DNA from 2 places in the Methylobacterium sp. WL18 genome. Region 2 is predicted to be linked to the other one. Evidence: predicted binding sites of a transcription regulator. Region 2 holds the regulator's gene; the other holds the start of a gene.
What was found. The regulator HrcA, encoded in region 2, represses chaperone genes, less so after heat shock. The targets are predictions, from matches to a motif close to GTTAGCACTCNCNNNNNGNGAGTGCTAAC.
Positions count from the first base shown of each region.

Region 1: groES (co-chaperone GroES) is a predicted target of HrcA. The motif match lies at 3,256-3,284, and genes of this name have one in related genera.

Region 1 is NZ_VRVD01000041.1:2,199-16,793, reverse strand. Features, by position in the region: gene FV228_RS06380 (prephenate dehydrogenase) at 283-1,101, shown strand; gene groL (chaperonin GroEL) at 1,179-2,822, opposite strand; gene groES (co-chaperone GroES) at 2,895-3,185, opposite strand; gene FV228_RS06365 (CorA family divalent cation transporter) at 3,396-4,382, shown strand; gene FV228_RS06360 (PAS domain-containing methyl-accepting chemotaxis protein) at 4,579-6,039, shown strand; gene FV228_RS06355 (DUF3455 domain-containing protein) at 6,217-6,645, shown strand; gene pdeM (ligase-associated DNA damage response endonuclease PdeM) at 6,719-7,432, opposite strand; gene FV228_RS06345 (ligase-associated DNA damage response DEXH box helicase) at 7,474-10,155, opposite strand; gene FV228_RS06340 (alpha/beta hydrolase) at 10,152-11,108, opposite strand; gene FV228_RS06335 (DUF6460 domain-containing protein) at 11,310-11,654, shown strand; gene FV228_RS06330 (MATE family efflux transporter) at 11,693-13,069, shown strand; partial or broken gene FV228_RS06325 (shikimate dehydrogenase) at 13,168-13,620, shown strand; gene coaE (dephospho-CoA kinase) at 13,617-14,246, shown strand; gene FV228_RS06315 (hypothetical protein) at 14,304-14,522, shown strand; gene FV228_RS06310 (alpha/beta hydrolase) at 14,531-14,595, opposite strand, start outside.
Region 2 is NZ_VRVD01000210.1:430-7,241, forward strand. Features, by position in the region: partial or broken gene FV228_RS15665 (penicillin-binding protein activator) at 1-666, shown strand, start outside; gene hemW (radical SAM family heme chaperone HemW) at 684-1,859, opposite strand; gene rdgB (RdgB/HAM1 family non-canonical purine NTP pyrophosphatase) at 1,898-2,527, opposite strand; gene rph (ribonuclease PH) at 2,524-3,237, opposite strand; gene hrcA (heat-inducible transcriptional repressor HrcA) at 3,404-4,459, shown strand; gene FV228_RS15690 (methyl-accepting chemotaxis protein) at 4,476-6,476, opposite strand.

The DNA of each region.
Region 1 (14,595 bases), on a different contig from region 2:
ACGCGAAGGGAAACGCGCGCCCAGCGCAGTGAAGCCTGGGACTTTTGATCGAGCAACGTCTGAGAAAAGTGCACGACCAGCCCTGTCCCGGCATCGATGCGGCCTTGTTGACGAGCAAGGTGGCACGGCATAGACGGCCGTCATCATGCTAAGCTTGCCGTTCACCGCATCCTATCGCCCGCCGCTTTCATAGCGGCGGCTTGCTTATCATGCCCAACCGCTGCGTCGTCGGCGGTTGCACCTCATCATGATCCGCCGACCTCGCGCCTGCCCGAGGTCACCGTGTCATTCTCCCAAACAACTCAAGGCCGCCCCGCCGTCGGGATCATCGGTTTCGGCGCTTTCGGTCGCCTGATCGCTCAGCATCTCGCGCCGCACATGGCGCTGCGCGTGTACGATCCCCGCCCGGCCGAGGCCGATTCCCCGACCTACGGCGCCGTGCGAACGGACTTGATCGCGGCGGCACGCTGCCCCGTCGTCATCCTGGCCGTTCCGGTTTCCCGCCTGTCCGATGTCGTGGCCGCGATAGCCCCCCACCTCAGACCGGGGACCCTGGTGGTCGATGTCGGCTCAGTGAAGATGATGCCGGTCGCGATCATGCGGGCGGGATTACCGGCCGGCGTCGATATCCTGGGAACCCATCCCCTGTTCGGCCCCCAGAGTGCCGTCGGCGGGATCGTCGGCCTGAAGATCGCGGTGTGTGCTGTCTCGGGACGGCGGGGGCGTCGTGCTGCGGCTTTTCTCCGGACGGTGCTGAGACTGAAGGTGATCGTCACGACGCCGGAGGCTCACGACCGCGAGGCCGCGGCGGTGCAAGGCCTGACGCATCTGATCGCGCGGGTGCTCGTCGCCATGGAGCCGCTTCCCACTCATATGACCACGCGGAGCTTTTCACTGCACATGCAGGCGGTCGACATGGTCCGGCACGACGCCCCGGAAGTCTTCGAGGCGATCGAGCGATCGAATCCGTTTGCCGCCGAGGTCCGCCAGCGCTTCTTCACGCTGGCTGCCCAAATCGAGGCTGATCTCGCACGCGAAGACCATTCTGCAGCCATCGCACGGCCGTCCCTCATGAAAGCCGGGACTAACGCGGGAGCGTGAGGGGACCGTGTCGCACCAACGAAAAAAGGGGCCGCCTTTCGGCGACCCCCTTCGTCAGCTCGATGGTTGGCGTGGATTTAGAAGTCCATGCCGCCCATGCCGCCGCCGCCCGGCATCGCGGGGGCGCCGCCGTCCTTCTTCGGGGCGTCGGCCACCATCGCCTCCGTGGTGACCAGCAGGCCGGCGACGGAAGCCGCGTCCTGCAGGGCGGTGCGGACGACCTTGGCCGGGTCGACGATGCCGGCCTGGATCATGTCGACATACTCTTCGGTCTGGGCGTTGAAGCCGTAGGTCTCCGAGGAGGTGTTGTCGGTGATCTTGCCGACCACGATCGAGCCTTCCACGCCGGCGTTCTGGGCGATCTGACGGATCGGGGCCTCGAGCGCCTTCAGCACGATCTTGATGCCGGCCTGGACGTCCGGAACATCGCTCTTCAGCTCGGCGACGGCCTTCTTGGCGCGCAGCAGCGCGGTGCCGCCGCCCGGGACGATGCCTTCCTCGACGGCCGCGCGGGTGGCGTTGAGGGCGTCGTCGACGCGGTCCTTCTTTTCCTTGACCTCGACCTCGGTCGCGCCGCCGACGCGGATCACCGCGACGCCGCCCGCGAGCTTGGCCAGGCGCTCCTGCAGCTTCTCCCGGTCGTAGTCCGAGGTGGTCTCCTCGATCTGCGCCTTGATCTGCGAGATGCGGCCCTCGATGTCCGACTTCTCGCCGACGCCGTCGATGATCGTGGTGTTCTCCTTCTCGATGCGGACGCGCTTGGCGCGGCCGAGCATCGGCAGGGTCACGTTCTCGAGCTTGATGCCGAGGTCCTCGGCGATCATCTGGCCCTTGGTCAGGATCGCGATGTCCTCGAGCATCGCCTTGCGGCGATCGCCGAAGCCCGGCGCCTTCACGGCCGCGACCTTCAGGCCGCCGCGCAGCTTGTTCACCACGAGGGTGGCCAGCGCCTCGCCCTCGATGTCCTCGGCGATGATCAACAGGGGCTTGCCGGTCTGGACCACGGCCTCGAGCACCGGAAGCATCGCCTGCAGCGACGACAGCTTCTTCTCGTGGATCAGGATGTAGGGATCCTCGAGTTCGGCGACCATCTTCTCCGCGTTCGTGATGAAGTACGGGGACAGGTAACCGCGGTCGAACTGCATGCCCTCGACGACGTCGAGCTCGGTCTCGGCCGTCTTGGCCTCCTCGACCGTGATCACGCCCTCGTTGCCAACCTTCTGCATGGCGTGGGCGATCATCTCGCCGATCTCCTTGTCGCCGTTGGCGGAGATCGTGCCGACCTGGGCGACCTCGTCGGAGGTCGAGACCTTCTTGGCGCGCGCGATGATGTCCTTCACCGCGGCGGCGGTGGCGAGGTCGATGCCGCGCTTCAGGTCCATCGGGTTGATGCCGGCGGCGACGTACTTGGCGCCTTCGCGGACGATGGCCTGGGCCAGCACGGTGGCGGTGGTGGTGCCGTCACCCGCGATGTCGTTGGTCTTCGAGGCCACTTCGCGCACCATCTGGGCGCCCATGTTCTCGAACTTGTCGGCGAGCTCGATCTCCTTGGCGACGGTGACGCCGTCCTTGGTGATGCGCGGGGCGCCGAAGCTCTTCTCGATCACGACGTTGCGGCCCTTGGGGCCCAGCGTCACCTTCACCGCGTCGGCGAGGATATCGACGCCGCGCAGCATCTTATCGCGGGCGTCGGCGGAGAAACGAACGTCTTTCGCTGCCATGGTTTGCCTCTTGTGATTGGGTTGGACCCCAAGGCCTCGAACGGCCTCAAAGGGCGGGAAACAGGGATCCGATCAGAGGGCGACGACGCCCATGATGTCGGATTCCTTCATGATCAGGAGGTCCTGACCGTCGATCTTGACCTCGGTGCCGGACCACTTGCCGAACAGGACGCGGTCCCCCGCCTTCACGTCGAGCGCGTTGACGCGGCCCTGCTCGTCACGAGCGCCGGGACCGACGGCGACGATCTCGCCTTCCTGCGGCTTCTCCTTGGCGGTGTCCGGAATGATGATGCCGCCCTTGGTCTTCTCCTCGCTCTCGATGCGACGGACGACCACGCGGTCGTGCAGCGGACGGAACTTCATGAGCTGCCCTCTTGCTTCAGGTCTGCAGTTGGCGTTGATGCGGCCTGCGCGACCGCTCCCAAACCCGACTGTTAGCACTCTGTCTTGGCGAGTGCCAATGACGGCGGCGGGATAGCCCTCGCGTGGTTTCGAGTCAAGGCTGTCGCACCCCTGCGCGACGGCGCGATGACGGGGCATCGGCCCCGATTTCCCCTAGGACAACGCGCCCTCATGCTGAGCCTGCACGGACCCGAAGGCGCGGTGACGCCTGAATGCGGCAGCCCGATCCCCGGCAATGCCGTCTGGCTCGATCTGAAGGACCCGACCTCCGAGGAGGCCGCCGCCGTGGAAGCGGCCACCGGCCTGCGCGTTCCGTCCCGGGCCGCCCTGTCGGAGGTGGAATCCTCCAGCCGGCTGCGGCGGGTGAAGGACGGGCTGTCGCTCTCGACGCCGATGATCACCTTCGAGCGCAGTGATTCCCAGTTGAAGCCGCTGGGGTTCCTCCTGTCGAAGGATCACCTCGTCACGATCCGGTTCCACGACATGCGCGCGATCGACTCGTCGGAGAAGCGCATCGCGGACGGCGACGGCAGCGTCGCGCCGAGCGAGATTTTCATCGTGATCCTTGAGGAACTGGTCGACAGCCTCGCGGACGCCCTTGAGGACATGGCCTCCGAACTCGACACGCTGTCCACGCGGATCTTCGATTTCGATGTCCGCGGCGCCGACCGCCGCCGGCTGGAACGCCCGCCGCCCCGCCGCCGTGACCTGGCGCTGCGGCGGATCCTGCGCGGGATCAGCAACCGCGGGAAGGTCCTGGGGAAGATCCGAGCCAGTCTGCTCGGCCTGGAGCGGATCGTGCCGTTCGTGTCGGCCGCCTGCGACGGACTGGGCCTGCCCGAGGACGGCCGCTTCGAGACGATCCGGCGCGACATCGACTCCTTGGACGAGTTCGAGACGCGGCTCGCCGAGAACGTTCAGTTCCTTCTCGACGCCACGTTGGGACTGATCAACATCGAGCAGAACAACGTCTTCCGGGTGCTGACAGTGGTTTCGGTGGTGGGCGTGCCGCCGACCCTGATCGCCTCGATGTACGGCATGAACTTCAAGCACATGCCGGAGCTGGACTGGGCATACGGCTATCCCTACGCCCTCGCGCTTATCCTGATCAGCGCTCTGGCTCCCATCGTTTATTTTCGAAGCCGAGGCTGGTTCTGATATTCGCCAGATTATCAGCAAAAAACCATCATCAATACAAATCGACACCCATAATCAGAAAATATTATAATTGATGTGGCACGAATATTTTCTTCCGTTTTCGATCAATATAGGATTCCGTCTCAAAAACTGTCGAATTAGATAAAATTTAACCCAATCTTGGCCATATGCCCGCGGGAGCAGCGTGAGCACCGATATGTTCAAGAGAACCGTCTACAACGAGGCGCAGGCCAAGCTTGACGCCTTGGACCGGTCGTTGGCGATCATCGAATTCTCGATGGACGGCCAAGTCCTCAACGCCAACCAGAATTTTTTAAGCTTGATGAAGTACACCCTGGCTGATGTACGGGATAAGCATCATCGCATCTTCGTCGAACCGATGTTTGCCAAGTCGCCAGAGTACACGGAGTTCTGGTCGAAGCTGAAGGACGGCCAGTACGTCACCGGCGAGTTCCTGCGCATCGACAAGAACGGTGCGGAGGTCTGGCTGGAGGCGACCTACAACCCCGTCCTCGACGCGCACGGCAAGCCGGTGAAGGTGGTCAAGTTCGCGGCCGACATCTCGGCCAAGAAGAACGATATCGATCGGCTGATGTCGATGATCGACAACATGCCGGTCGCGGTGATGACGGCCGATCCCCGCAACGAGTTCAAGATCAACTACCTGAACGCCACCTCGCGGCGGACCCTCGGGCCGCTCGAGCAATATCTGCCGATCAAGGTCGACGAGATGCTCGACCACTCCTTCGACGTGTTCCACAAGAACCCGCATCACCAGCGCAACATGCTGGCGGATGCGAGCCGGCTGCCGCACCGGACCAAGATCAAGGTGGGGCCGGAGACGCTCGACCTGCAGGTCACCGCCGTCAACGACCGGAAGGGCAATTACATCGGGCCGATGCTGACCTGGGCCGTCGTATCCGCGCAGGTGAACATGTCCACCGACGTCAGCCGTGTCGTCGATGCCGTGGGCTCGGCGATCCGCGAGATGCAGCATTCGGCCGAGGGGCTGACGCAGTCGGCCGATGCCGCCAGGCAGAAGGCCTCGTCCGTGGCGGCGAATTCCGAGCAGATGAACGGCGCGATCCAGGAGATCTCGGGTCAGGTCGGACGGGTCTCAGAGCGTGCCCGGCAGATCGCGGTCCAGGCCGAGACCACGGACGCGACGATGCGGCAGCTCGCCGAGAACGCCCGCGAGGTCGACGCGGTGGTCGGCATGATCAAGTCGATCGCCGGGCAGACCAATCTCCTGGCGCTGAATGCCACGATCGAGGCCGCCCGTGCCGGCGCCGCCGGCCGGGGCTTCGCGGTGGTGGCGAGCGAGGTCAAGGCTCTGGCCGAGCAGACCGCGAAGGCCACCGGCGAGATCACCCAGCAGGTTGCGGCGATCCAGAGCGCCACCGGCGAAGCGGTCGGGGCGATCGAGATGATCACCGCCGCCGTCGCCGAGCTCTCGACGCTGACCCTGGCGATGGCGAGCGCCGTCGAGGAGCAGGCAGTCTCGACGCATGAGATGTCCGGCAATATCGGCGGCGTCTCGCAGGCCGCCAATGCCACCGGTCAACTTGCGGAAGCTGTCCTGGGCGTCGCCGAGAGCCTTGCCGGACACTCAGCGGATCTCTCGGAGAGTGTCACCCGGTTCATGAAATCAGCCTGACCCGGAACACGCGCGAGCCGCGGCGTGAAACGCGCACGCGGTTTGCGACGTATCGGCGGTTCGGACCGTCAGGATGGAGCTGAACCGATTTCCTACGCCATCATCACGTCCCGCACCCTCATCAGGTCTTGCCGGACAGCCCTCATCGCCGCTGCATCTTGCGCTCCGGCCTTCGCAATGGCCGAACCGGCGGGCTTGGCGCCGCCGCCCGGCAGCGTGGCAGTCGCGCGGCTCTCCGCCCGGGGCGTGCAGATCTATGCCTGCATCGCTGCCGAAAAGGGGCCGGCCTGGGGCCCCGCCAAGCCCGAGGCGGAACTCGTCCAGCCGGACGGACGCGCGGTCGGGCGTCACTTCGAGGGACCGGTCTGGGAGGCGCAGGACGGCTCCCGGGTGCTGGGCACCGTCATCGCTCAGGCGCCCGCACCGCGACCCCAAGCCGTTGCGTGGCTGCTGCTGTCCGGCCGAGCAACTGGATCCGGATCGCTCGCCGGAACGCAGTATATCTTGCGGAGCGACACGGTCGGCGGTGAGAAACCGCAGGGCGTCTGCACGCCGGGCCAGACGGCGCGTGTGCCCTACAGCGCGACGTACACCTTCTATCGCTGACGTCTCGCGGCGCTCGTTCACATGGCCCCCACCCGCGGCGAAGCGATATCCCGAACGGTGACGCGCGCTCCCGTCAATCCCGCGCGAGCTGCGACCGGCCGATGGTGAAGACCCGTCCATCCCCGAGCAGATGGGCCGTGAACCCCTTGGGGAACAGGCTTTCGATGGCCCGGTCGCGGACGTTCAGCCCGCCGGCGTAAGCGCCGAAGGCCGGCATCACGAGGCGGGTGCCGTCGGTGACGAAGCAGCGACGGCGGACCGCCCGGCCGCGCATGGCGACCTTTCCGCAGGGATGGAGATGGCCGGCGATCTCGCCGGAGACCGGTTCGGCGCTCGGCTCGTGACGCAGGATCAGGCCGCCCAGGGTCAGCGCGTCGGCGTAGCGACCGCCGACACCCTCGCTGACCGCCGCGTCGTGATTGCCCGCGATCCAGACCCAGTCCCGGCCCTCCTGCAAAGCCGACACCATGGCTCGGTCGCCGGGCTCCATCCGCTCCGGGCCGCGGACATCGTGGAAGGAATCCCCGAGCGCGACCACGCGCGTCGGATCGTGGCGCACCACCGCCTCGTGGAGGCAGGCGAGGGTCTCGCGGGTGTCGTAAGGCGGCAGGAACTGGCCGGTGCGGGCGGCGTAGGACGACCCCTTCTCCAGATGGAGATCGGAGACGATCAGCGTGCGGTGCTCGGGCAGCCACACGCCGCCGCAGAGATCCAGCACCAGGGTCTCGCCCGCCAGCAGCAGGGTCGGGTGCTTGTGAGTCTTCTCGAGTCTCAGGCCGGCCGCCAAGATCGCATCCTCGGGCTCGATGGGGGAGGGCGGATCGACGGTCAGGACAGGGCTTCCTGAAGAAGCTCCGCCTCGGCCTCGGCCAGGATCTCGTCGGCCCCCTCACCGTAGACCCGTTCGCGCCCGATCTCGAGCATGACGGATACGGAGAGCGGCGAGACCCGATCGAGAGCCTTGTGAATGATTCGCCCCTGGATGCGCTCTAGCATCATGCCGAGGCGCCTCACGTCGAGGAGTCCGGTTGCCGCATCCTGTCGCGCCGCGCGCAGCAGGAGGTGGTCGGGCTGGTGCTTGCGCAGCACGTCGTAGATCAGATCCGTCGAGATCGTGACCTGACGGCCGGACTTCTTCAGGCCGGGGTGATGGCGTTCGATCAGGCCGGCGATCACCGCGCATTGCCGGAACGTACGCTTCATCATCGCCGATTCATCGAGCCACGCCTCCAGGTCGTCGCCCAGCATGTCGACCGCGAACAGGTCGCCGATGAAGTCGGGGTCCAGCGCAGCGCGCTCCGAAACATCGCGGGTCGTCCAGATCGCGATGCCGTAATCGTTGGCCGCGAACCCGAGCGGGCGCAGGCCGTCACGCTCCATCCGCCGGGTCAGCAGCATGCCGAGGGTCTGATGTGCCAGCCGTCCCTCGAACGGGAAGGCCGTCAGGTAGTGGCGCTTCCCCCGTGGGAAGGTCTCCACCAGCAGGTCGCGCTCGCCCGGCAGGACCGAGCGGCGGCGCTGCTGCTGGAGGTAGTCACCGATCTGCTTCGGCAGGCGATCCCAGGCGAACGGGTCGGCGATGATCGCCCGGACCCGCTCGGCCAGGAAGGTCGAGAGCGGGAATTTCGCGCCGGCATAAGAGGGGATCGCAGGATCGGTCCCGAGCGGCGCGCGGGTCACCAGGGCCTCGTCCTCGGCGAGTCCCTCGAAGCGCAGGGTCTCGCCGGCGAACAGGAAGGTGTCGCCGATCGTGAGCGTGTCGGCGAACTCGTCCTCGATCTCGCCGAGCACCCGGCCGCCCTTCGGCAGGACCGTGCCGGGCTTGCCGCGCAGGGTCCGGCCGAGCCGCACCCGGACCCGCGCCGCCTCGACGATCGTGCCCACATTCATCCGGTACGCCTGCGCCGTCCGGGCATCGCGCACGCGCCAGAGGCCGTCGGGCCCGCGCAGGATCTTGGCGAAGCGCTCGTAGGCACGCAGGGCATAGCCGCCGGTCGCGACGTAATCGACGACCTGCTCGAAAGATTCCCAGGTCAGGCCGGCATAGGGTGCTGCGGAGACGATCTCGTCGTAGAGGCCGACCGGGTCGAAGGCGTCCGCGCAGGCCATGCCGAGCACGTGCTGGGCGAGCACGTCGAGGGCGCCGAGCCGCGCGTCGGGGGTATCCTGCGCGGCCGCCTCGACGGCGTCGAGGGCCGCCTGGCACTCCAGCATCTCGAAGCGGTTGCCGGGGACGAGATAGGCCTTCGAGGGCTCGTCCATCCGGTGGTTGGCCCGGCCGATCCGCTGCATGATCCGGCTCGCGCCCTTGGGCGCCCCGACATTGACCACGAGATCGACGTCGCCCCAGTCGATGCCGAGGTCGAGGGTTGCGGTGCAGACGATCGCCCGCAATCGTCCCTCCGCCATCGCGGCCTCGACCCGTCGCCGCTGCTGCGCGTCGAGGGATCCGTGATGGATCGCGATCGGCAGCGCGTCCTCGTTGAGGCGCCAGAGCTCTTGGAACGTGTACTCGGCCTGGAGCCGGGTGTTGACGAAGACCAGGGTCGTCCGGTGCTCTTTGATCAATTCGTAGATCGCCGGCATCGAGTGCCAGGCGGTGTGCCCCGAGATCGGCAGCGACCGCCCGAGATCGAGCAGGCGCAAGTCGGCCTTGGCGCCGCCTCGGACGGTCACGAGGTCGGCCATGGGCGGCTGTTTTTCCCCTCCCCCCTCTGCAGGGAAGGAAGGGAGAGGCGCCTGGGTCGGGCGTGTGACCTCATCGAGCGCCGACACCGCGACGCGCTTCCTCTCCCGTGCGGGAAAGGGGACCCGAGCCTCGTCCGGGGCTGTATGACTCCGACCGCCCGCAGAGGGGGGAGGGGAAAGCTCCAGCTGCGGCACCAGGTACTTCCGCAATTCGTCGGGCTCTCGGACCGTTGCGGACAGCCCGATCGCTGCCAGATCCGGGCTGAGGCGGTGCAGCCGGGCGAGGGCCAGGGAGAGCAGGTCCCCGCGTTTCGAGGTCACGAGGGCATGCAGCTCGTCGAGGATGACGCAGCGCAGGCCGGAGAAGAATTCGGCGGCGTCGCGATGGGCGATCAGAAGCGCCAGCTGCTCGGGCGTCGTCAGCAGGATGTCGGGCGGGCGGCTGATCTGGCGGGTGCGCTTGTGCGCCGGGGTATCGCCGGTGCGGGTCTCGACGCGTACCGGGAGACCCATCTGGGCGATGGGCGCGTCGAGGTTGCGGGCGATGTCGACCGCCAGCGCCTTGAGCGGCGAGACGTAGAGGGTATGCAGGCCCTTGGCGGTCTTGGGCTCCGCTTTGGGGGCTGCCCGTTCCGCCAGAGCCACGAGGCTCGGCAGGAATCCTGCGAGCGTCTTACCGGCGCCGGTCGGCGCCACCAGGAGCGCCGACCGGCCCGACCGGGCGATCCGCAGCAGGTCGAGCTGGTGCGGCCGCGGCGTCCAGCCACGCGCGGCGAACCACGCCCGGAAGGCCTCCGGCAGGATCTCGGATCGATCGCTCAGGCCAGGGCCATCAGGAAGCGGTCGATCAGTTCCAGGGCTCGCTCGCTCATCGGACTCGGGTACCGGGCGAAGACGTGGCAACCGCCGGGATAGATCGCGGTGTGGCCGCCATTGCCCGCGGCGGCCCAGCGCGCCGACATGTAGAGCGTGTCGTCGAGAAGCGGGTCAGCGGTCCCGATGGTGAACAGGGCCGGCGGCAATCCTTTCAGGTCGGCATAGATCGGCGACACGTCCGGACGCCGTCGGTCGATCCCCTCGCGGACGTAGCCGTCCGCGAACTTGGTGAGATCGAGGGTGTTCACGACGAGGCGCTCGTCGCCCCAGTTGCGCACCGACGGGGTCAGGCCGAGGTCGTAGAAGCCCGCGTTGAGGTTGGCGCCCCGGAACGCGCGCGGCTGGTTGTGCCGGTCCCGCAGGCGCAGCAGCACCATCACGGCGAGGTGCGCGCCGACCGACTCGCCACCGATCGTCAGCGCGTGGACGCCGAACTCGGCCCGGCCGGGTCCCGCGAGCCAGAGGGCGGCGGCCTCGCAATCGAGTAGCGCGGCCGGATAAGGATGCTCTGGGGCGAGGCGGTACTCCACCGACAGCACGACGAAGCCGCAGGCGTCGGCGATGCGCTCGAGCCAGGGATCCTGCTCGTCGGCCGCGCCCCAGACCCAGCCGCCCCGGTGGATGTGAAGATAGGCGCCGCGCACCTTCGTGTCGGCCTTCGGGCGGACCACGCGCAGCTTGAGCGGACCGCTGGGCCCCTCGATCGTCATCCATTCCGCCCGGGCGCTGTGCGGCATCGCCGGAGCCGCCTTGGTCCCGGCGCGGCGGCGGGCACGAACCTCCTCGATCGGGAACGACCAGGGATCAGGCAGGGCGGCGTGCGCCGCGACGATCTCGGCATTGAGCCGAAGCGTCTCGGGATCGATCGTCGCCGGGTCGAACAAGGCGTGGTCGATCATGTTGGGTCTCGTCCCGTCGGCGCTGTCCCGCGGCCATTCCCGGCATCTTGGCGGGACGGCTCTCGCTTGCCATCTCGGGTCCGTGGGTGAAACCCGCTAACGTCCGATCCGGGATCCGGTTTCGACGCGGTGTTGTGTGCCGGCCACGGTTCCGCCCGTTTCGTCGCCGATCCGGACCCTTCCTGGCTTCATGAGGACGCGATGCTCGTCGATCACGACCGGCGCCGGCAAGGCGCTCCGCCGCCGAACGCCGCCTACGGGTCTGAGACATACCAGCGGCGGCCCTCCGCGCTGCACCGATTCCTTGGCGGCTCGCCCGCCGGCGTCTTCCTGCGCCTGCTGTTCCTTTCGGTCCTGGTCGGCGCCTTCATGGCGATGCTCGGCCTGACGCCGGGCCGGCTATTCTGGCACGCCTACGACTCGGCCCGGGCGCTCCTCGAGATCGGCCTCGCCTCGCTGCACGATTTCGGCGGCTGGATCGTCGCGGGCGCCGTGGTCGTCATCCCGCTCTGGCTGTTGTCGCGGCTGTTCGCGACCTCGCGCTGATCGGGACGCGCATCGTCCGGCTCGGCTAAGGTCGCGGCATGACGCATCCGCCCGCCGCCCCGGTCCTGCCGACGCACCGCAGCGTATTGGCGTTGGCGCTGCCGATGACGCTCGCCAACGTCACGACGCCGATGCTCGGCTTCGTCGGCGCGGCGGTGATCGGCCGGCTCGGCGATGCGGCCCTGCTCGGCGCGGTTGCGCTGGGAGCCGTCATCTTCGATGCCATCTTCTGGTCGTTCGGGTCCCTGCGCATGGCAACCGCGGGACTGACCGCGCAGGCGGTCGGGGCCCGGGAGGGCATCGAGGTCGACCGCATCCTGGCCCGAGCGCTGATGGCCGGCGCCGCGATCGGCCTGGCCCTGCTCGCGCTGCAATGGCCGATCGCCAAAGCCGCCTTCGCGGTCAGTGGCGCCAGCGAGGCGGTGACGTCGGGGCTCGCGACCTACTTCCATATCCGCATCCTGTCCGCGCCCTTCGTGCTGGCAAGTTATGGCGTGCTCGGCTCGGTGGTGGGGCGTGGGCGGACCGATCTCGGTCTGCTGCTGCAGGTGGCGATCAACCTGATCAATGTCGGGCTGACGCTCGCCTTCGTGCTGGGCCTCGGCCTGGGGCTCGCCGGCGCGGCGCTGGCGACTTTGTGCGCGGAGGCGGCCGGGCTGGGGCTCGGCCTGATCGTGCTCGCGCGGCTCGGATCGCGACCGTTCCGGGTGCCGCTGCGCGACCTGCGGGACGCCGCCGCCCTGCGCCGGACGCTCAGCGTCAACCTCGACGTGATCCTGCGCACCCTGGCGCTGATCACCGGCATCGTGCTGTTCTCGGCGCTCGGCGCCCGCCAGGGCGACGTGGTCCTGGCGGCGAATTCCGTCCTCTGGAACCTGTTCCTGATCGGCGGCTTCTTCCTCGACGGCTTCGCTACGGCGGCGGAAACCCTGTGCGGACAAGCGGTTGGCGCCCGGGACGCCGCCGGGTTCCGGCGGGCCTCCGCGTTGAGCCTGCGCTGGTGCCTGGGCTTCGGGATCGGGGTCAGCCTGCTGGCGCTCGGTTTGGGGCCGGGCTTCATCGACTTCGTCACCACCAGCGCGCCGGTGCGCGAGACCGCCCGGGCATACCTGCCGTATGCCGCGCTGGCGCCGTTCGCCGCAACGGCGGCGTTCGCCTATGACGGGATCTATATCGGCGCCACCTGGACGCGGGCGATGCGCAACCTGATGGCGGGGGCGCTCGCGATCTACTGCGCGGCTCTGGGGCTGGTGCAGGTGTTCGGCCTGGGAAATGCCGGGCTGTGGCTGGCCTTCGTGGCGTTCCTGGGTGCCCGAGGCCTGTTCCAGGCGGTCGCGTTTCCCGGCCTGGCCCGCGACACGTTTCGCGGATCGACGCAGTTCGCGGACGGGAATCCGACGCCAGCCTCCGCGTAGTCCACGAAGCGTAAGCCGCGGCGCCCGAATCCGGGGTCGTTCTTCGAAGAATTGCTGTCCGGACGCGCGGCCCGGCTCAGCGCGGATCCTTCCAGGCCGTCGCGGCCGGCGGCGCGGCCCGGGCGATCGTGGTCGGGCTGGCCGAGAACGGTGTCCGCCGGATCCTGATCGCCAACCGCACCCGCACCCGCGCCGAGACCCTCGCGGCCCTGGCCCCGGGGATCGGCGCGGCGCTCGATTGGAACGACCTGCCCGATGCGCTCGCCGGGGCGGGACTCGTCGTCAACACCACCTCGCTCGGCATGAAGGGCCAGCCGCCCCTCGACCTCGACCTCACCCCGCTGCCGGCGACCGCCGCGGTGGCCGACATCGTCTATGCCCCCCTGGAGACGGACCTGCTGGCGGCGGCGCGGCGGCGCGGTCTCGCGGCGGTGGACGGGCTCGGCATGCTGCTGCACCAGGCGGTGCCGGGCTTCGAGGCCTGGTTCGGCCTGCGCCCGGCCGTCACCCGGGGCCTGCGCGACCGGATCGTGGCGGATCTTTCCGGATGACAAAGGACCGCCCCGTCATCCTCGGCCTGACCGGCTCGATCGGCATGGGCAAGTCGGCCACCGCCAAGATGTTTTCGGCGCTCGGCGTGCCGGTCCACGATGCCGACGCCGCCGTCCACGCCCTCTACGGTCCGGGCGGCGAGGCTGCCGCGGCGATCGGGGCCGCCTTTCCCGGCGTGCTCGACCCGCAGGGCGGCGTCGACCGCGCCCGCCTGCGCGACGCGGTGCTCGGCGATCCCGACCGGATGGCGGCGCTCGAACGCATCGTCCACCCGTTGGTCCGGGCGGCCAGCACGGCGTTCCTGGCCCGGCACGCGGACGCGCCGCTGGTCGTCCTCGACATCCCGCTCCTCTACGAGACCGGCGGCGAGACCCGCTGCGACGCGGTCGCGGTGGTCAGCGCGCCCCCCGAGGTGCAACGCGCCCGGGTGCTGGCCCGTCCCGGCATGACCGAGGCGGCCTTCACGGCGATCCTGGCCAAGCAGATGCCGGATGCCGAGAAGCGAGCCCGGGCCGACTTTGTGATCGACACGAGCCGGGGTTTTTGCGCCGCCGAGGCCGAGGTGGCGCGGATCGTGGCCGTGCTGACGGAGCGCGGTGCGTCGGGACACCCGGCCCACGGGTGACGCGGCCGCGCGACGGCATAGCTCTCGATCGGTGGTCCGGTGGCGGGATGGATGACGATGCGGTGTCTCGAAGGGATCAGCCGGGCCACGGCAGGCCGCACCCTCATAGCCAAGGCCCTGATCGCACTGCTGCTCGCCGCCGTCCCGGCCCAGGCGCAAGTTGCCGGCGCCTGCCCGCCCCCGAAAAAACTCGCGGCCGGCGCCTGCGTCACCGCCTGTCCGGGCGGGTACGAGGATCGCGGGCGCGAGTGCGTCTACCGCAACCAGTCCCGCTGACGGTTACGTCACACCCACCCGATCCGCCCGAAAAACCCGGCGATCTCGGCCGCGGCCCGGTCGGGATCCTCCC
Region 2 (6,812 bases):
GCCGACGGCCGACGCTCCTTCGCGGCCCTGATTCCGGAGACCGCCTACGGCAACGCCGTCGAGGCCGAGTTCCGAGAGGCGGTCGCCCGCAAGGGGGCCCGGGTCGCGGCGGTCGAACGCTATCCGTCCGGGGCGCCCGGACCGGCGGTGGAGCGGCTGGCGCGCGTCATAACGGGGGCCGGCGCGACCGCCGACACGCTGTTCATCCCGGATACCGCGGAGGCGATGCCGGCGGTGGCGGCGGCGCTGACCAAGGCGGGTTACAACCCCAGTCGGGTCCGGCCGATCGGTACGGCCCTGTGGAACGAGCCGTCGCTCTACGCGCTGCCGGCGCTCCAGGGCGGGCGGTTCGCCTCGCCGGACCGGAACGGCTTCTCCAGTTTCAGCGGTCGCTACCAGGCCCGATTCGGTGCCGTGCCGCCGCGTGTCGCATCGCTGGCCTACGACGCCGTTATGCTGTCGGCGGCGCTGAACCGGCAATACGGATCGCAGCGTTTCGCCGAGACGACGCTGACCAACGCCTCCGGCTTCTCCGGAACGGACGGCACCTTCCGGTTCCGGCCGGAGGGGCTCAGCGATCGGGCGCTGGCGGTCTACGAGATCCGCAACAACGCCGCGAGCGTAGTCAGCCCGGCGCCACGTGTCCTGGCCAAGCCCGGGACCTGAGAGAGCCGGCGGCCCGATCAGGCCGCGAGTTCGGCCACCAGGGCGTTGAGGACCGGCGCGCCCCGCGGCGTGGCGGCGATGCGCCCGCCGGGCAGGCGATGGAGTAAGCCGTCGCCGACCAGCATGCCGATCCGGTTGCCGTTGAGCGGTCGGCCCTTCAGGGCGGCGTAGCGCTCGGGATCGATCCCCTCAGTCAGCCGCAGGCCCATCACCAGGAACTCGTCGGCTTGGTCTGCCGCCGCCAGGGTCTCGGTCTCGACGATCCCCTGGCCGTCGCGCTCGACGCGGGCCAGCCACGCTTCCGGGTTGCGTTCGGTGACGGTGCCGATCCGCCCGGCCGGGGTGACCAGGCGCCCATGCGCCCCGGGCCCGATGCCGGCATATTCGCCGTAGCGCCAGTAGAGCAGGTTGTGCCGCGATTCCGCCCCCGGGCGGGCGTGGTTCGAGATCTCGTAGGACGGCAAGCCAGCCTGCCCGCAGACCTCCTGGGTCACGTCGTAGAGGACCCGGCCCACCTCGTCGTCGGGCGTCACCAGCTTGCCGGCGGCGGCGAGGCCGTGGAACGGCGTGCCCGGCTCGATGGTGAGCTGGTACAGCGACAGGTGCTCGGCGGCGCGGGCGAGCGCCTCGTTCAGCTCGGCCCGCCACAGGGCGGGGGTCTGATCGGGGCGGGCGTAGATCAGGTCGAACGAGGTCCGGTCGAACACCGCCTGCGCGATGCCGATCGCCGCGAAGGCCTCCTCGGCGTTGTGCAGCCGCCCGAGCTTCTTCAGGGAGGCGTCGTCCAGCGCCTGCACGCCGAGCGATACCCGATTCACCCCGGCGGTCCGGTAGCCGCGGAAGCGACCGGCCTCGACGCTCGACGGGTTGGCCTCGAGGGTGATCTCCACATCCCGCGCCACCGCCCAGTGCTCCGCCACCGCGTCGAGCAGGCCCGCCACCGTCGCGGGATCCATCAGCGACGGCGTGCCGCCGCCCAGGAAGACGCTGGTGACGGTGCGGCCGGGGGTGCGGGCGGCGCTGTGGGCAATCTCCGCCCGGAAGGCGTCGAGGTAGCGCGCCTGATCCACGCCCGCGTGCCGGACGTGGCTGTTGAAGTCGCAATACGGGCACTTCGCGGCGCAGAAGGGCCAGTGCAGGTAGATGCCGAAGCCCGCGTCGCGGGTCGGATGGTCCGGGCCGGTCGAAGTCATGATCGCCGGGATGTGAGGGTGCCGGCCGGGTTTGGCAATCAAGCCGCCGGTGCCAGGCAAGCGCGGCTCAGCAGCACGAAGGCCCGGGCGCGGTGCGACAGCCCCTCCCCCTTCTGCCAATCGACCCCGTGCTTCTCCTCGGCGCCCATCTCGCCGAAGGTGCGGCCATGGCCATCCGGCTGGAAGATCGGATCGTAGCCGAAGCCGGCATCGCCCCGCGGCGGAACGAGCGTGCCGAACACGCGGCCCTCAAACAGCTCGGTATGGCCGTCCGGCCAGGCGAGCACGAGGGCGGAGACGAAATGCGCCGTCCGGTCGCTCGCCTGACGCTGCTCCAGCTCCGCAAAGATCCGCGCCATCGCGCCGGAAAAGTCCTTGGCCGGGCCGGCCCAGCGGGCGGAAAAGATGCCCGGCGCGCCGTCCAGCGCAGCGACGCACAGACCGGAATCGTCCGCGAAGGCGGGTAGCCCGGTCGCCTTCGCGGCGGCGTGCGCCTTGATGGCGGCGTTCTCGGAGAACATCGTGCCGGTCTCGTCGGGCTCGGGCAGCCCCAGTTCGCCGGCCGAGACGGCCTCGATCCCGAACGGCGCCAGCAGCTCACGCATCTCGGTGAGCTTGCCCGCGTTGTGGGTGGCGATCACCACCTTGCCGGTCAGCTTGCGGCTCACGCGATCGTCTCCTTCTGGAGGGCCACCAGCCGGTCCGTGCCGGCGCGGGCCAGCCGCAGCAATTCGAGGAGCTGGGCCTCGGAGAACGGCTCCATCTCGGCGGTGCCCTGCACCTCGACGATGCCGCCCTTGCCGGTCAGCACGAAGTTGGCGTCGGTCTCGGCCGCCGAATCCTCGGCGTAGTCGAGGTCGAGCACCGGATTGCCCTTGTACAAGCCGCAGGACACGGCCGCGACGTGATCGCGCAGCGGGTCCACCGAGATGATCGAGCGGGTGCGCATCCAGGCGAAGCAATCGTAGAGCGCCACCCAGGCACCGGTGATCGCCGCGGTGCGGGTGCCGCCATCGGCCTGGATCACGTCACAGTCGACGGTGATCTGGCGCTCTCCCATCGCGGGCAGGTTGGTGACCGCGCGGAGCGAGCGGCCGATCAGGCGCTGGATCTCCTGCGTGCGGCCGGACGGCTTGCCGGAATTGATCTCGCGCCGGGTCCGGTCGTGCGTCGCGCGCGGCAGCATGGCATACTCGGCGGTGACCCAGCCCTTTCCGGAGCCGCGCAGCCACGGGGGACCGCGCTCTTCGAGGGAGGCGGTGCAGAGCACGCGGGTGTTGCCGAAGCTGACCAGGCACGAGCCCTCGGCGTAGCGCGAGACCGCGCGCTCCAGGGTGACGGGCCGCAGCTCGTCGGCGGCGCGCTTCGAAGGCCTCATCGCGGGCCCTTTCTGATGAGAGAGTGAGGGCCGGGCTCTTAGGCCGCGGAGCCTGCGCGGGCAAGCATCGCCGTACGGATTGATCCCCGGACACCGGGCGGACATGATCGCACGACAGGATGACCGCGTGACCGACTCCAACAGCCTCTTTCCGCAAGACCCCTCGATGCAGGCGCTGGCCGCCCTCAACGAGCGCGCCCGCGAGATCTTCCGGCAGATCGTCGAGAGCTATCTCACGACCGGAGAGCCAGTGGGGTCACGCAACCTGGCGCGCATCCTCCCGATGGCGCTGTCGCCGGCCTCGATCCGCAACGTCATGGCGGACCTGGAGCATTCCGGCCTGATCTTCGCGCCGCACACCTCGGCCGGCCGCCTGCCGACCGAACTCGGGCTGCGGTTCTTCGTGGACGCCATGCTCGAACTCGGCGATGTCGGCCAGGAGGAGCAGGCCCGGATCGAGGCGGAGATGCGCGCGGCCGCCTCCGGCCACACCTTCGATTCGGCGCTGGCCGCGGCCTCGACCATGCTGTCGGGCATCTCGCGCGGGGCCGGCGTGGTGCTGACCACGAAGGCGAACGTCCACTTGAAGCACATCGAGTTCGTCCGCCTCGATCCGGCCCGCGCCCTGGTGGTGCTGGTCTCTGACGACGGCTCGGTGGAGAACCGGCTGGTCGACCTGCCGCCGGGCCTGCCCGCCGGTGCGCTTCAGGAGGCCACGAACTTCCTCAATGCCCGGCTGCAGGGCCGCACCCTCGGCACGCTGCGCGCCGAGATCGAGGCCGGCCGCAAGGCGATGAAGCGCGAGCTCGACGCGCTGACCGAGCGCCTGGTCGATGCCGGCCTGGCGACGCCGGTTGGCCCGAGCGAGGCCCGGCAGCTGATCGTGCGCGGGCAGGCGAACCTGCTCGACGACCTGCGCGCCGTCGAGGACCTCGAACGCATCCGCCTGCTGTTCAACGACCTGGAGACCCAGAAGGACGTCATCGACCTCCTGGCCCGTGCCGAGGGCGGCGAGGGCGTTCGGATCTTCATCGGCTCGGAGAACAAACTGTTCTCGCTGTCCGGTTCGTCGCTGATCGCCGCGCCGTTCCGCGACGGTTCGCAGAAGATCGTCGGCGTCGTCGGCGTGATCGGGCCGACGCGGCTGAACTACGCCCGCATCGTCCCGATGGTCGACTACACCGCCCGGGTGGTCTCGAAGCTGCTCGACGGCGGCCGCTGACAGCTGCCCGTCGGGCTCAAGCGGCCCGGACGGTGTGCAGGAAGTCTGCGACCTCCCGAGTGAGCTGCGCCGATTGCCGCGACAGCGCGGAGGCCGCGTCCAGCACTTGATGGGCGGCCGTGCCGGTCTGCTCCGCGGCCTCGGCCACGCCGGTGATGTTCGTGGTCACCTCGTCCGTCCCGCTCGCCGCCTGGCTGACGTTGCGCACGATCTCCTGGGTCGCCGCGCCCTGCTCCTCCACCGCCGCCGCCACCGCGCCGGTCACCTGGTTGATGTCGCGGATGCGCGTGACGATCCCGCCGATCGCCTGCGTGGCGTGGTCGGTCGAACCCTGGATCCGGCCGATCAGGCCGGTGATCTCTTCGGTGACGCGCCCGGTCTGGGCAGCCAGTTCCTTCACCTCGGAGGCCACGACCGCGAAGCCCCGCCCCGCATCGCCGGCGCGGGCGGCCTCGATCGTCGCGTTCAGGGCGAGGAGGTTGGTCTGAGCCGCGATGCTGGAGATCAGCCCGACCGCGTCGCCGATCTTCGCGACGGCCTGGGCCAGGTCCTGCACCAGATGGCCGGTCTGGTCCGCCTCGCCGACCGCCGCCTGCGCCAGGGTGGTCGAGCCCTCCACCTGCCCGGCAATCTCCCGGACGCTGGCACCGAGCTGCTCCGCGGCGGCCGCGACCGTGCGAACGTTGGTGGCCGCCTCCTCGGCGGCGGCCGCGACGCTGGTCGATTGCGCCGCCGCCTGGGTCGCGCTCGCCGTCAGGGTCTGGGCCGTGGCCTCCAGCTCCGTGGCCGAGGACGAGACCATGCCGACGATCGCCCCCACAGCCTGCTCGAAGCCGTCGGCCAACGCGACCATCGCGCGCCTGCGCTCGGAGGCGGCGGCCTCGTCGGCCATGCGCTTCGCCTCGGCCTGGTCGCGCGCTCGCTGCGCCACCAGCGCCTTGATGCCTTCGACGGCCCGGCCGACCAGCCCGATCTCGTCACTGCGCCGGGCCTCGGCGATCTCGGCATCGAGCTCGCCCTGGCTCATGCGCTGCAGGACGCCGACCAAGCGGTTCAGCGGGCGCGAGACGGTGAGCGTCATCAGCCGGCCGACCACGATGCCGAGCACGAGCAGAACCAGCAGGGTAGCCGCCGCCAGGTTCGTCGCCAGTGCCGTAGTCGGAGCCAACGCCTCGGCGCTGTCGACCGAGAGGGCGATGTACCAGTCGAGCGACGGGGGCAGGTTCGGGACGCGGGCGAAGGCGGTGAAGGTCGCCCGGTCGCCCTCCCGCGTCTCGGCCAAGCCACCGCCGATCTTCGGGAGCGGCCCGGCAATCAGGTCCGAGAGAGGCTTGCCGATCAGCTCTGGGCGCGGATGGACCAGTACCGTTCCGCCGCCCGACACCAGGTAGGCGTAGCTTTTGCCGCCCGCTGCGACCTCTGCAATCATCCGGGTCAGGGCCGAGCTGTCGAAATCGCCTCCGATGACACCGAGGATCGCTCGATCCTCACCGAAGATTGGCCCCGCGGCGGTGATGGTGATGACGTTGGTTCCGGCATCGGTGTAGGGCTCGGTCAAGACAGCTTGCCCCGCCGCCATGGCATCCTTGTACCAGGGACGTTGCCGCGGATCGTAGCCGGCGGGCAGCTCGGATTGAGGCATCTCCGTGTAGAAGCCGTCCGGACGGCCGAGATAGGCACTTATGAAGAGGTCTCGCGCCATCGGCAGACCGAGGACGTCGTTCGCCTTCGGCCCGACGCCGACGAGCGCGATCTGCTGCGCCATGAGCTGCGTCACTTCGAGCTTGCCGCGCAACCAGTTCCCCACGCTCCGCGCCGATGCGGCGCTCAAGCTGGCCATGTTGGCATCGAGGTTGGCCCGCAGGGCGGTGGATTGCGTGGCGTAGAGATAGGCGGAACTCGCCCCGAAGGCGGCACAGACCACACCGAGGATCAGGAGTATGGCGCGGCCGGATACACCGAGGCGCGGGCGCCAGCCGCGCGCAAGTCGAGCCGCGTTGAGTCCCTGTCTCGACATGCCTTGCCCTCATCAGCCGATAATCGATCGATCACCCCGCAGGTACCGCACCCATAAACCGACACCAAATCCTATTGTCGATCACTGGAATACTGTCCGCGGGCACCGGACGTTCGATTTACATCGAGGCGCCGCAGCTGCTGATTCAGAGGCATCAACCGTGCCGACCGCTCTGCTATCCTTCACAGCTTTCGGTCGTCTTGCAATCGCTTGCTGCGCATCGCAGTGAGCACCAAGGCATTCTTGAAATCTCTTATTGCGCATTTTACCGCCGGGATTCTTCATCCCGGCGGTGAAGGTTTTCAGCGCCGTACACTTGAGCGCGAAGAGAGGCGA